Regions from separate parts of the Rahnella sp. PCH160 genome, predicted to be linked through region 3. Evidence: predicted binding sites of a transcription regulator. Region 3 holds the regulator's gene; each other region holds the start of a gene.
The links. Region 3 encodes LexA, which represses DNA repair genes until DNA is damaged. Its sites were predicted from a motif close to TNCTGTATGTACATACAGNA; they were not measured.

Region 1: a site for LexA is predicted at 1,326-1,345, ahead of sulA (SOS-induced cell division inhibitor SulA). Genes of this name have one in related genera too.
Region 2: a site for LexA is predicted at 1,815-1,834, ahead of uvrB (excinuclease ABC subunit UvrB). Genes of this name have one in related genera too.
Region 4: a site for LexA is predicted at 1,522-1,541, ahead of ACM5QY_RS23510 (YebG family protein). Genes of this name have one in related genera too.

Annotation. Positions count from the first base shown of each region.
Region 1 is NZ_JBLOGT010000001.1:2,699,476-2,702,598, reverse strand. Features, by position in the region: gene yccS (YccS family putative transporter) at 1-492, shown strand, start outside; gene ACM5QY_RS12430 (TfoX/Sxy family protein) at 517-1,149, opposite strand; gene sulA (SOS-induced cell division inhibitor SulA) at 1,366-1,872, shown strand; gene ompA (porin OmpA) at 2,229-3,123, shown strand, end outside.
Region 2 is NZ_JBLOGT010000001.1:4,408,532-4,411,654, reverse strand. Features, by position in the region: gene bioD (dethiobiotin synthase) at 1-83, shown strand, start outside; gene ACM5QY_RS20565 (ABC transporter ATP-binding protein) at 93-803, opposite strand; gene uvrB (excinuclease ABC subunit UvrB) at 1,948-3,123, shown strand, end outside.
Region 3 is NZ_JBLOGT010000001.1:1,343,563-1,346,685, forward strand. Features, by position in the region: gene plsB (glycerol-3-phosphate 1-O-acyltransferase PlsB) at 1-861, opposite strand, end outside; gene ACM5QY_RS06175 (diacylglycerol kinase) at 1,000-1,368, shown strand; gene lexA (transcriptional repressor LexA) at 1,488-2,096, shown strand; gene ACM5QY_RS06185 (CsbD family protein) at 2,438-2,647, shown strand; gene zur (zinc uptake transcriptional repressor Zur) at 2,816-3,123, opposite strand, start outside.
Region 4 is NZ_JBLOGT010000002.1:161,409-164,531, forward strand. Features, by position in the region: partial or broken gene treF (alpha,alpha-trehalase TreF) at 1-231, shown strand, start outside; gene ACM5QY_RS23500 (DUF1003 domain-containing protein) at 428-910, shown strand; gene ACM5QY_RS23505 (GNAT family N-acetyltransferase) at 918-1,394, opposite strand; gene ACM5QY_RS23510 (YebG family protein) at 1,555-1,917, shown strand; gene ACM5QY_RS23515 (GFA family protein) at 2,037-2,441, opposite strand; gene ACM5QY_RS23520 (nucleoside recognition domain-containing protein) at 2,621-3,123, shown strand, end outside.

The DNA.
Region 1 (3,123 bases), 1.4 Mb from region 3:
TGCCGGTATCTGGATGCCATTCTGGTGCAATACCATCAGGGTAAAGACAACAGCCTCGATTATCGTCTGGCACGCCGTGACGCGCATAACTGCGATGCGGAACTGGCATCCGTTGTGTCGAATATGAGCTCAGAAAAGAATAACAACCCCGCAACGCTGGAAGCGGCGTTTCGCTTACTGTGCCTGAACCACACGATGCTAAGTTATATTTCGGCGCTGGGCGCGCATCGTGAAAAACTCAGCGATGCCGAAACCCTGAGCCTGCTCGATGACACCGCTTGTTGTGTTGACGGAGCATTGCACCATCTGCCTTCAGAAGCCGGAAGGATACAAAAAGCCCTTGAGCACCTGACGGCAAGGATACAAATGCGCACAACGGATTCCGACAGTAAAGAACAGCTCGTTTTGCAGCAAATCGGATTGCTGGTGGCTCATCTTCCTGAGCTCACCAGTCTTAACAATAAAATTCTGCCCGCTCAGAGCCAGGACTGACAGCCTGTCCGGGTGCCGGTAAAATTAGTGCATCGTGTCTGTAAACTGCTCTTGCTGATGATTAAACCAGTGAGTCAATGTTTCTCTGGAAGCCATCGGCAAAGCAGCCTCATGAAATCCCAAAATGGCACCTTCCAATGCCATTAATAAGTTGAGGCCCAGGTTCTTCTTTTTCATCGCACAGAGCTTGAGGTAGGTCTTGCATGCCCCCTGCGTGCGAAGATCTCCCGAGTTTGCTATCCCCACCTGCCAGAGCAGCCTTTCCAGAGCCAGAGAGAGATTCGGTAAATCTTTGAGTCGCCCGGCTTCATTGTTTTTGCGCACTTCGATTTCTCGCAACATCCCTCTCAGTGAGTATTTACCCAGTTTTCGCACAACCTCAGGGTCTTCCCACTGCGTCAGGTTCACCTTGAAATAACGTAACTTCACATCCATTCCGCGCTTACGATAAATCAGTCTTTCCATTTTCTTGCGACAAAAATGTGCCTCCGTTTCAGCACTGGCGCGCAGATACAAATCTCCGTCGGAGACCAGTGCAAACATGGCCCCATCGGCAGATAAACTAAAGCCACCGAACTGGGTACGAGTACGGATTTTGCCCAAAGGAGCAAAAATTGCCATACACTCAAGCACTCTTTTTTTTGACTGATTTATCATTGCGTTATCCTTTTCATGTTCATTCCTTACATCCCATTTAAATTACCCGTACAGCTAAAAGCAAAATACTCAATGTCGGGATGTGCAACAAACATAAAATGCAGCCGGAGGTTATTCCCTTCAAAATTTGCGAGACGTCTTGGAAAAATTGGGTTGATCTTTGCTCACCGCCAGAGTACTGTACATTCATACAGTAACCTACTGGGGTATAACACTATGCGCACTCAACATCTTACAAATCATCATTTTAGTCAGCCCGCTTTGCCCGTCGCTCACACACAGGTAAATTCGTCTGCGTCCTTGAATAATGGTCTGATCACTGAGTTCGTTTATAGTGCGAGCCAGCCAGCATTTGCGCAGTTACTTCTGCCTTTACTGCAGCATTTGGGTATGCAATCGCGCTGGCTGTTATGGCTGACACCGCAGCAGAAACTGAGCCGCCACTGGTTATCCCAGTCGGGTTTACCGGTTGATAAAATGGTGCAGGTTAATCAGATCACCGCGATGTCGACAGCTGATGCCATGGAAAAAGCACTACTGACCGGTAACTACAGTGTCGTGCTTGGGTGGTTACCCGATTTAAATGATTCAGAAAGAGAAAGACTGCAAATTGCAGCGCGTCAGGGAGGGTCTTACGGGTTCATTATGAAGCCAACAAATGAGCAGAATTCAGTGAGTGGACACCACTCCACAGTAAAAATTCACTCCTCAATCTACCATTAGTTCAAAATAGGAATGTTCCTATGAAAATACTGCGGAACTTAGTGATTTGTGCTGAAACGAGCACTAAACCCAGTAAAAACGGGTATTCCGGCCTCTGATTTTCTGCAAGTTTTGTCAACAAATAGTCAAAGCCGTTAAAAAATGTGTACGTTTTTCCCTTTTTTTCCACGGTGTTAACACTTCAAGCTTGTAAGTTTCGCGCCACGTTGTAGACTTTACAACGCCAAGGTTGCTCTATAATGCCAACGTAAAGTGGCAAGTTCTTCACTGAAGCAAGAACCTTGGCGTAAGGATTTTAACCAAGGGCTTAAAGCTTAAAGCTCAATTGCCTATTTGGATGATAACGAGGCGCAAAAATGAAAAAGACAGCTATCGCATTAGCAGTGGCACTGGCAGGTTTCGCTACCGTAGCGCAAGCCGCCCCTAAAGATAACACCTGGTATACCGGTGGTAAATTGGGCTGGTCCCAATACCATGACACTGGTTTCGCAAACGCTTACAAAGGTATCGGCAACGGCCCTACCCACGACAGCCAACTGGGTGCAGGTGCGTTCTTGGGTTACCAAGCAAACCAATACCTGGGCTTTGAAATGGGATATGACTGGCTTGGCCGTATGCCTTACAAAGGCAGCGTGAGCAATGGCGCGTTCAAAGCACAAGGCGTTCAGCTGGCTGCTAAACTGAGCTACCCACTGACTGACGATCTGGACATCTACACCCGTCTGGGTGGTATGGTTTGGCGTGCAGATTCAAAAGGTTACCACGGTGACACCGGTCTGCGCGTAAGCGACCACGACACTGGTGTTTCTCCACTGGCAGCAGTGGGTGTTGAATACGCTGTAACCAAAAACTGGGCAACCCGTTTGGATTACCAGTGGGTTAACAACATCGGCGACGCTCAAACTGTTGGCGCGCGTCCAGACAACGGCATGCTGTCTGTAGGTGTTTCTTACCGTTTCGGTCAGGATGATGTTGCACCAGTTGTTGCTCCGGCACCAACTCCAGCACCAGCTCCAGTTGTGGAAACTAAGAAATTCACTCTGAAATCTGACGTTCTGTTCAACTTCAACAAAGCGACTCTGAAACCAGAAGGCCAACAGGCCCTGGATCAGCTGTACAGCCAGTTGAGTTCAATCGATCCTAAAGACGGTTCAGTTATCGTTCTGGGTTATACCGACCGTATCGGTTCAGAACAATACAACCAGAAACTGTCTGAGCAACGTGCACAGAGCGTAGTGGATTACCTGGTAT
Region 2 (3,123 bases), 3.1 Mb from region 3:
AGATCCCGTTCCTGAGTGCAGGTCTGGACGTGAATCTGGGGCACTATCTGCATCTCGAACGCCTGCTTGCGCATGAGGCGTAAAGCGCGGCGTCAGACCGTCAGATAATTTTTGATTAACGTCTCGTCGAGCTGCGCCAGCGTGCCCTGCGCCACGTCGCGCCCGCCGTCCACCAGACAAAACCGGTCAGCGACGCTGCGGATGAAGGGCAATTTATGCCCGACCAGAAGCAGCGTCAGACCGAGGTCACGGTTCAGACGGTGAATAATGTTGCCCATATTGGCCGCCATCGACGCACTCGTGTGCTCGGTCGGTTCATCAAGGATCAGCAGTTCAGGCTCCTGCACCAGGGCGCGGCTGATCGCCAGTTGCTGCTGCTGGCTCTCATCGAGCTCTCCCGCTTTGCGTGCGCCCATCTCCTTTAATGTCGGAAACAGGTCATACACCTGCTCAGGCACGCGCCGCGTCTTATTTCTGCTGGACATCATGGCGATTTGCAGGTTTTCATCAACACTCATTTGCGAAAAAATCTGCCGGCCCTGAGGCACATAACCAATACCGATTTGCGCGCGTTTTTCCACCGGCAGATTTAACAGGCTCTGAGGCTCTTCATCGCGTGATTGCCAGGAAATCGCCCCGCTTTTCACCGGAAGATGGCCCATGATGCAGTTCACCAGCGTGGTTTTTCCCACGCCATTTCGCCCTATAAGGCACGTACATTGACCGCGGTACAGTTCGAGATTGATATCCCACAGAATATGTTTTTGCCCATAATACTGATTAACTGATTTTACACTTAACATCAGACCTCCCTCCCTCACGGAGTATTCCGCTGAACTGCGCTTTGACCGCCATTGTCATATTTCTGACATTTATGTTCCGCTGCTAATGCCGTAACACAGAATTAAATCCCGTTGCTTACCGGCCAACCTCACAGCATCAATTACAGATAAACAGCCATTAACCAGTGATAAATGGGGTTAACCGCTTTTTCCTTGCATTAAAAATGACTTTGCTTAGCAAAAAACAGGGTAATCATCAGATTTCACTTTCAGGTTAAAAAAGCGATTCCGGCTGCACGAAGCGCTTCCTACAGTGACACTGCAACTCTCAGGCCAAGTTTGTGAAAGTGCCGGGGAAAAGAGAAGTTACAGAGGTGTTAACAGCGGGACGGGCGGGGATTTAGGATTATTCATTAGAGTTGTTGAGGATTTGTGATAAACAGTCCGACGCGGAAAAAAGGGAACTGCACTTTGCCAGTGCTGCTCTCTCTGATTTTGGTGCAAGCCGGACGACATCAGGACGCTAAAAAATCCTGACGAGATGTCCTTTTTGATTTTGCAAGGAACATCCGCCCGAAAATCTAGGCAAAATAGGCATAAATAAAGTCTGAAAAAAGGGAAAAAATAACTAAAAAAGATGCTGATCCCCTCTCCGGCGTCCGAAGTGCACTTTTTGCCAACTCCCGCAGCGCGGGGCGCGCTGAGACTTATCCACTATTCCTGTGGATAACCATGTGCATGAGCGTGAGAAAAGTAGCTACAGACGAGTCAGGGCGCGGGTTGTGCTTACTTTGCCCGTATTCGCAGCTTTTTAATGATGTCGTTTATAATCAGTCAGTTAGTTAAAAGCAATACGCCCGTGATTCGTTCGTCATAGTTGTGTCAGAATTCGTCAACCTGTGGTCAGAAAGTTAATGGATGAAAAATTTTGGGGATAATTGTCATCTGATGGTGAGAATTATTATTCGCAATAACCTAAAAAAGTGCAGATGTAGCAACCTGTTAAATCCCCGGCGATTTTTATCGATTGGAGGCTGGTTTTATATACAGTATTATAAGGCGGTAAAATCAAGGCTGGCAAAATTCACGGAGTCTTTCATACTGTTTTTCCGTGAGCGCCCGATGTCCGGCCTTATGCGTTTTCATTTCAGCCAGGTAGCCCGTCATGAGTAAAGAGTTCAAACTGCATTCTGAATTTCAGCCTTCAGGCGATCAGCCTGAGGCCATACGCCGTCTGGAAGAAGGGCTGGAGAACGGTCTGGCGCATCAGACGTTGCTCGGCGTTACCGGTTCCGGTAAGACTTTTACCGTGGCGAATGTGATTGCTGACCTGAACCGCCCCACGATGGTTCTTGCACCGAACAAAACCCTCGCGGCGCAGCTGTATGGTGAAATGAAAGAGTTCTTCCCGGAGAACGCCGTCGAATATTTTGTTTCTTACTACGATTACTATCAGCCCGAAGCATACGTGCCGAGTTCGGACACGTTTATCGAAAAAGATTCCTCGGTGAACGAACACATCGAGCAGATGCGGCTTTCGGCCACCAAAGCGCTGCTTGAGCGCCGTGATGTCATCGTGGTGGCGTCGGTTTCGGCGATTTACGGTCTGGGTGATCCGGATCTGTATCTGAAAATGATGCTTCACCTGACCAAAGGGATGATCATTGATCAGCGTGCGATCGTGCGCCGTCTGGCCGAGCTGCAATATGCCCGCAACGATCAGGCTTTCCAGCGCAGTACTTTCCGCGTGCGCGGCGAAGTGATTGATGTTTTCCCGGCAGAATCGGACGATCTGGCGCTGCGCATTGAGCTTTTTGATCAGGAAGTCGAGCGGCTTTCCCTGTTTGATCCGCTGACCGGCCAGGTTCAGCATGAAGTGCCGCGTTTCACGATTTACCCGAAAACGCACTACGTCACCCCGCGCGAACGTATTTTGCAGGCGATGGAAGAGATCAAAGTCGATCTGGCCGAGCGCCGTAAGGTGCTGCTGGACAATAACAAACTGCTCGAAGAGCAGCGCCTCAGCCAGCGTACACAGTTTGACCTCGAAATGATGAATGAGCTGGGCTATTGCTCGGGTATCGAAAACTATTCACGGTATCTGTCCGGGCGCGGCCCCGGCGAGCCGCCGCCGACGCTGTTCGACTATTTGCCCGCCGACGGTTTACTGATCGTCGACGAATCCCACGTCACCATTCCGCAAATCGGCGGGATGTACAAAGGCGACCGCTCGCGTAAAGAAACGCTGGTGGAATATGGTTTCCGCCTGCCATCGGCGCTGGATAACCGCCCGATGCGCTTTGAAGAATTTGAAGCGCTGGCGCCACAGACGATATATGTG
Region 3 (3,123 bases):
TTCCGCATTATTGACGTTGATGCCTTTATACAGGCGGTTCCACGTCCAGCTCAGCACGCGATCAGAAAGGCGCACGGCTTCATACGAGAAGTTAGCCGCAATCTCTTCCATCAGCGCGATGGCGTTTTGCTGGGCTTTTTCGTGTGAAATTTTCTTACTGCGCGCTTCATCTTCAATGGCTTTTTCGATGGCCTTGGACGCCAGCAGCTTATTGAACAAATCCTGACGCGCCGGCAGACGTGGGCCCACTGCCGCCAGACGCTGACGGGAGAAGTGCATACGTGCAACACGCGCCAGTTTTTGTGCGATGGTTTTGTCTGTCCCGTGCTCGGTTGCCATATAACGCAGCGAAACGGTATTGGAGAAACGGACGAAACTGTCGCGCCCCAGCCACAATACGGCGAAGAATTTCTGGATGCCGTTCAGCACGCGCAGATGCGGCGTATCGTGGCCTTCTCGACCCGGCGCACGGCCAAACATCACCGACACGGGCAGCATCTGAATGTCCAGATCCGGGTTATTGCGGTGCAAATCCAGATAATCGTGGAACAGCTTTACCGATTCCTGCTTTGGCGTGTAATAGGAGAAAACACGCGGGCCTTCGGCAATAAACACGTGGCTCGGCAGCAGCGTTCCGTCGATTTCCAGCGGGATAAGGGGATCGGGCAGATTTTCGGCCAGACATTGCGCGCGCAATGTCAGCAAATCGGCTTTGGAGTTATAAGGCAATACGTACAGAATTGGCCGGGTCGGGTCTAAGTGCAACTCGGTAACCGGATCTGAAGGTATGACCTTGCTCTTTACCAGCAATGAAAGCGGTAAATTCAATAATGTGTAATAAAGTCTACGCCAACCTGACATAAAAACGTGAAGCCTCTTGTTAGCCATTTCGCCGCAAGGATACCAGAAAGATCAGAGGAGATCTGTGGTGATGAGATACCATTAAACCGCTAAAATGCGCAAAACCCGCAGGACAATATCTCAAGGAGCAGTAACAGAATGGCGAACCAAGTCACCGGATTTACCCGCATCTATAAAGCCGCAGGTTATTCCTGGAAAGGCCTGAAGGCCGCATGGCAAAATGAAGCCGCTTTTCGGCAGGAAGCCAGTGTTGCTATCCCGCTCATTTTATTATCTTTCTGGCTGGATGTGAGCAGTATAGAACGCATCCTGCTGATCGGCTCCGTTGTGCTGGTGTGTGTGACCGAACTGCTTAACAGTGCCATAGAATCGGCGATTGACCGTATCGGGCCGGAGTTTCACGTGCTGTCAGGGCGCGCCAAAGATATTGGCTCCGCTGCCGTACTTCTGACCATCATATTGGCGATTTTTGTCTGGGTCAGCATCTTTTGGCCGCGATGGTTCTGATTTGGAATCTGCATTCCAGGAATTGCCGTTATGCCCTGTTTTTATTCAATCTTAGGTTTTCATTGGCCGTTTAGCTGTATATACTCACAGCTAGACTGTATAAACAACCAGGGGGCGGAATGAAAGCTTTAACGACCAGACAACAAGAGGTCTACGACCTTATTCGCGATCATATCTCCACCACCGGTATGCCACCGACCCGCGCAGAGATTGCATCCCGTCTCGGGTTCCGTTCCCCGAATGCGGCGGAAGAACACCTGAAAGCGCTGGCGCGTAAAGGCGTTATCGAGATCGTTTCCGGTGCGTCGCGCGGTATTCGTTTGCTGATGGAAGAAGAAGAAGGTTTACCGCTGATTGGCCGCGTTGCCGCCGGTGAACCGCTGCTGGCTCAGCAGCACATCGAAGGCCATTACCAGGTCGATCCGGCCATGTTTAAACCGAGTGCGGATTTCCTGCTGCGCGTCAGCGGGATGTCGATGCGTGATATCGGTATTCTGGATGGCGATCTGCTGGCAGTACACAAAACGCAGGATGTCCGAAATGGTCAGGTTGTCGTTGCGCGTATTGATGATGAAGTCACGGTTAAACGCCTGAAGAAACAGGGCAGTATCGTTCAGTTGTTGCCTGAGAACAGCGAATTTCAACCGATTGTGGTTGATTTGCGCGAACAGAATTTCAGCATTGAAGGTCTGGCAGTGGGCGTTATTCGTAACGGCAACTGGATCTAATCTGCGTTCAATCTTTACGTTACAGGTGCGTTAGCCGCCTCTGACGCACCTGTAAGTTCCAGCATCGCCCCGTTCGGGGCGGTGTCGTTTTATGCCCTTTCCTGAAATTTTCCCGAGAAAACCCTTTGCCTTCTGCACTGTCTGCTCACTAAATTACCGGCCTTATTCAGTAAGATAGATTCTGTCTTCACGTTATTTCCTGCTTTGGATTAATCCTAATAGTGGCTTTTATCCCTGCTTTAGGAAGATTAATTGGCATTCTCTACTAAGCTTTGAAGTGTTAAGTACGGGCTGCACACCGAATGCGCAGTTCCACAACCCAAGGTAACAGGAGATATTTTATGAATAAGGACCAAGCCGACGGTAACTGGAAGCAGTTGAAAGGCAAAGTGAAAGAACAGTGGGGCAAGCTGACTGACGACGACCTGACAGTGCTTGAAGGTAAACGTGATCAACTGGTGGGTAAGATTCAGGAGCGTTATGGCTATCAGAAGGATCAGGCCGAGAAAGAGCTCAAGGAATGGGAATCGAAAAACAAACATCACTGGTAACACGCGACTCCCCCTCGCGTATCAGTGACGTATCCTGAGAATTATTGCTCCTACCCGGAACGCATTCAGGATACGGGTACAAGGATGTACCCAACCTTTCAGTTCTGCTGCTGTAAACCCGTCCGCTTCAATTTCTTACGAAACTCCAGCTAATATAAATCTGTTTTCTCAGCGTTTTTTTACCACGATGCTGTGGTCATGTTCGCAATGGTCGTGGCTGTCGCAGGTTTCAACGACTTTGCATTCCGCACACAAGCCATGCGCTTCAACAACTGAATGACGCAGCTCAAACCCTGATTCTATCGCCAGTTTCGCCAGACGTTCTTCGATGCCGTCAGTGGTTTTCTCCGTGACCAGCCCGCAGCGGTCGCAGATAAACAGCGCGGACGTATGGCTCGGCTCTTCGAAATGATGGCAGAGAACATAGCTGTTAGCCGATTCAACCCGATGAATAAACCCTTGTTCCAGCAGGAAAT
Region 4 (3,123 bases), on a different contig from region 3:
GGGCTTCAAACTGTATGGCAACGACGTGCTGGGGATGAAATCGCCCACAGCTGGCTGAGAACGGTGAATCAGTTTTATCAGAAGCATCACAAGCTGATTGAGAAATACCATATCTCCGGCAGCGCCGCGCGCGAAGGTGGCGGCGGCGAATATCCGCTTCAGGACGGCTTCGGCTGGACCAACGGCGTTGTCCGCCGCCTGATCGGGCTTTACGGTGAAAATTACGATTAAGTCTCAGCAACACGCTGATCGCGGGAGTGATGATCGGCAAAAGATCTGTGATCAAAATACCGGAGAAAACTTTTCGTCGTTTCGTTGACGGGATGTTAATGCTGGCCGGGTTGTCACTGCTTTGGGATGCGGTGAATTAGCGATAGAGTAAAAGCCCGCCGTGAAACGTTTTCACCGAAACAAGAGAACAGATACGATGCAACCTGTTAAAAAATTTCGTTTTTATCGCCCGCTGAAAGGCCATAGCCATACTTTTGGTGAACAATGGTTTGCCCTGAAGGCAGAAGCGTTTGCCCGGTTCTTCGGCACACCGACGTTCCTGATCGCGCAGACGCTGATCGTCGCAGTCTGGATCTACCTGAATATTTCCGGGCTGTCCAAATTTGACCCGTATCCGTTTATTCTTCTGAATCTGGCTTTCAGTTTACAGGCCGCTTACGCCGCACCGCTGATTCTGCTGGCGCAAACCCGTCAGGCCGAGCGCGACCTGGCGCATGCACTGACGGATGCCCAACACAGAGAAGATCTGGACGATGCGATGGCCAAGCGCCAGACCATCGCCGAGGAAAATTCCGTGCAGTTGCTGGTTTTAGTCCAGCAGAACATTGCGTTAACCTCGCTGACCAAAGACCTGGCCGAACGTATCGAAACCCTGACAACGCAGTTAGCCAGCCGTTAAAGAAAAGCTACACCTCGTTCTTCAAATCATCCTTTTTCAAATAGATATCAGGCCGGGTTATCGCCCACGCATAATCCGGCCGGTTGACCGGCTCGTAGCCGAATTTTTCATACAGCCACGGCGCGGTGGTAGTGAACAGCATCATGCGGCGCAACCGCGCAGACACCGGATGCGACTGGCAGCATTCCACCAGCCAGAAGCCGAGGTTTTTACCCTGATATTCTTCAAGCACGTAGACGTCGCACAGGTAGGCAAAGGTGGCGTAATCGGTAATAAGGCGGGCAAAACCGATTTGCTTGTCGCCTTCGAATAACCCGAAATTCAGGCTATTTTCGACAGAATCGCGCACGGTTTGCTCGTCAATTCCGGCCGCCCACGTTGAGCGGGTCAGGTAACGATGGATCGCCGGAATATCCTGCGCGGCTTTATCCGTGGTGATATGAAATGTGCCTTTTGTCCAATGGCATATGTCGGTTGCTGTCACGTTGTTCTCCGCGAGTTTCGGTTGTTTTAATGATCACCGTACGAATGTAGCGCAGGCCGGTAGAGATTTCATACAGTCGGGCTGTAAAAAGCTGGCTGAATGATGTATCCTGCACTCATCATTAATATGCTGTATATAATTACAGTATAAGGAGCGAGTCATGGCTGTTGAAACAAAATTTGTTGTCGTCAGAAAAGGTGAAGAGAAAATGACATTTGCCAATAAAAAAGATGCGGACGCTTACGACAAGATGCTCGATATGGCAGATACCTTCACCGAATGGCTGTCGCAGAGCGGGCTTGAGATTGACGAAGCGCTGGCGGAAAACATCGCGCTGCACCTCGCCGAACAGAAAGACGCCGTTCAGCATATTCTGCGCACCAGTAAATTACCGGAAGCCGTAGCGGTCGTCGTTGAAGAAACAGCAGAAGAAACCGCAGAACCTGAAACGGCGGAACACGCCGAACCTACAGCAGAAGAAACGCCAGCACCGAAGAAACCGCGTGCAGTGAAAGCCGCCTGACTTCTCTGCCCTAAAAAACGCCAGAAAGGGACACGCACCGGCAATAACCGGTGTGTTCCTTTATCAATACCCTTCCACAACGCCTTCATTTCTGAGTCCCGAACGACTTAGCCTCATATTTATTTCGGCTCGTAACGAATATATCCCGCCACACCCCCTTTACCGCCATCTTTCGGATGATTAATGCCGTCGCTGACGCTGACTACCGGAAAATCAAACGGTGAAACGCCTTCAATGCAGGCGACGTTAACGCCGTAAAATTCAGGATTTGAGCGGCGCTGATGGAAAGTGTAAATCCCGCAAACCGAACAGAAGAAATGGGCGGCTTCACCGGTGTTAAACCGGTATTTGGTAAGTTTGTCCTTGCCCTTGATCACTTCCACTTCCTGAGCCGGGACGACGACCGCGCCGCGCATACGGCAGAACGAACAGTTACAGCGAAGCACGTTGTTATAGCCATCGGTAAGCTCGGCGCTGAAGACAACCGAACCGCAATGACACTGGGCTGACACTTTATCTGACATGGAAATCTCCTGAGATCGTCCGGTGAATGAGCGGGTTAGCCGGTTCACCGTGTTGAATGTTTTCATCGAAGCTGACAGGCGTTCGGATACGTTAGCCGCTTTTTTATCCTCGCTCAAGGGCATGACAGGACGTCAGGTTGGGGGTATGTTACTGGCAATTTATTTTAGCGGAGTGGGTAATGGACATTATCGGGATCATTCTCTCGGCGGGTAAAGCGTCAGTTAACGTGGCGCTTTACACGCTGATCCCAATCATGGTGGTCATGCTGATCATCATGAAGTACCTGGAAGTGCGTGGCGTTCTCGACGGGATTGTACGGCTGGTGACACCGGTTTTACGCCCCTTTGGCGTCACCGGCATGGCGGTGTTTGCGCTCATCCAACTGAATTTCGTGAGTTTCGCCGCACCGCTGGCGTCGCTGGCACTGATGGAAAAAAGAGGAACATCGGACCGTCATCTTGCCGCCACGCTGGCGATGCTTTTCGCCATGGGGCAGGGCAATGTGTTTTATCCGCTGATCCCTTACGGCCTGCACTGGGGGGCGGCGATTATTATTTCAATTGCCGGTGGCCTTGGCGCAGCGAGTGCGACGTATTATATTTTTGGGCGACGCCTGTCGGCCACCGCGCTGGAGCGGGAAAGTAATCCGCTGGAAGATAAAACCAACAAGGGCCTGATCGC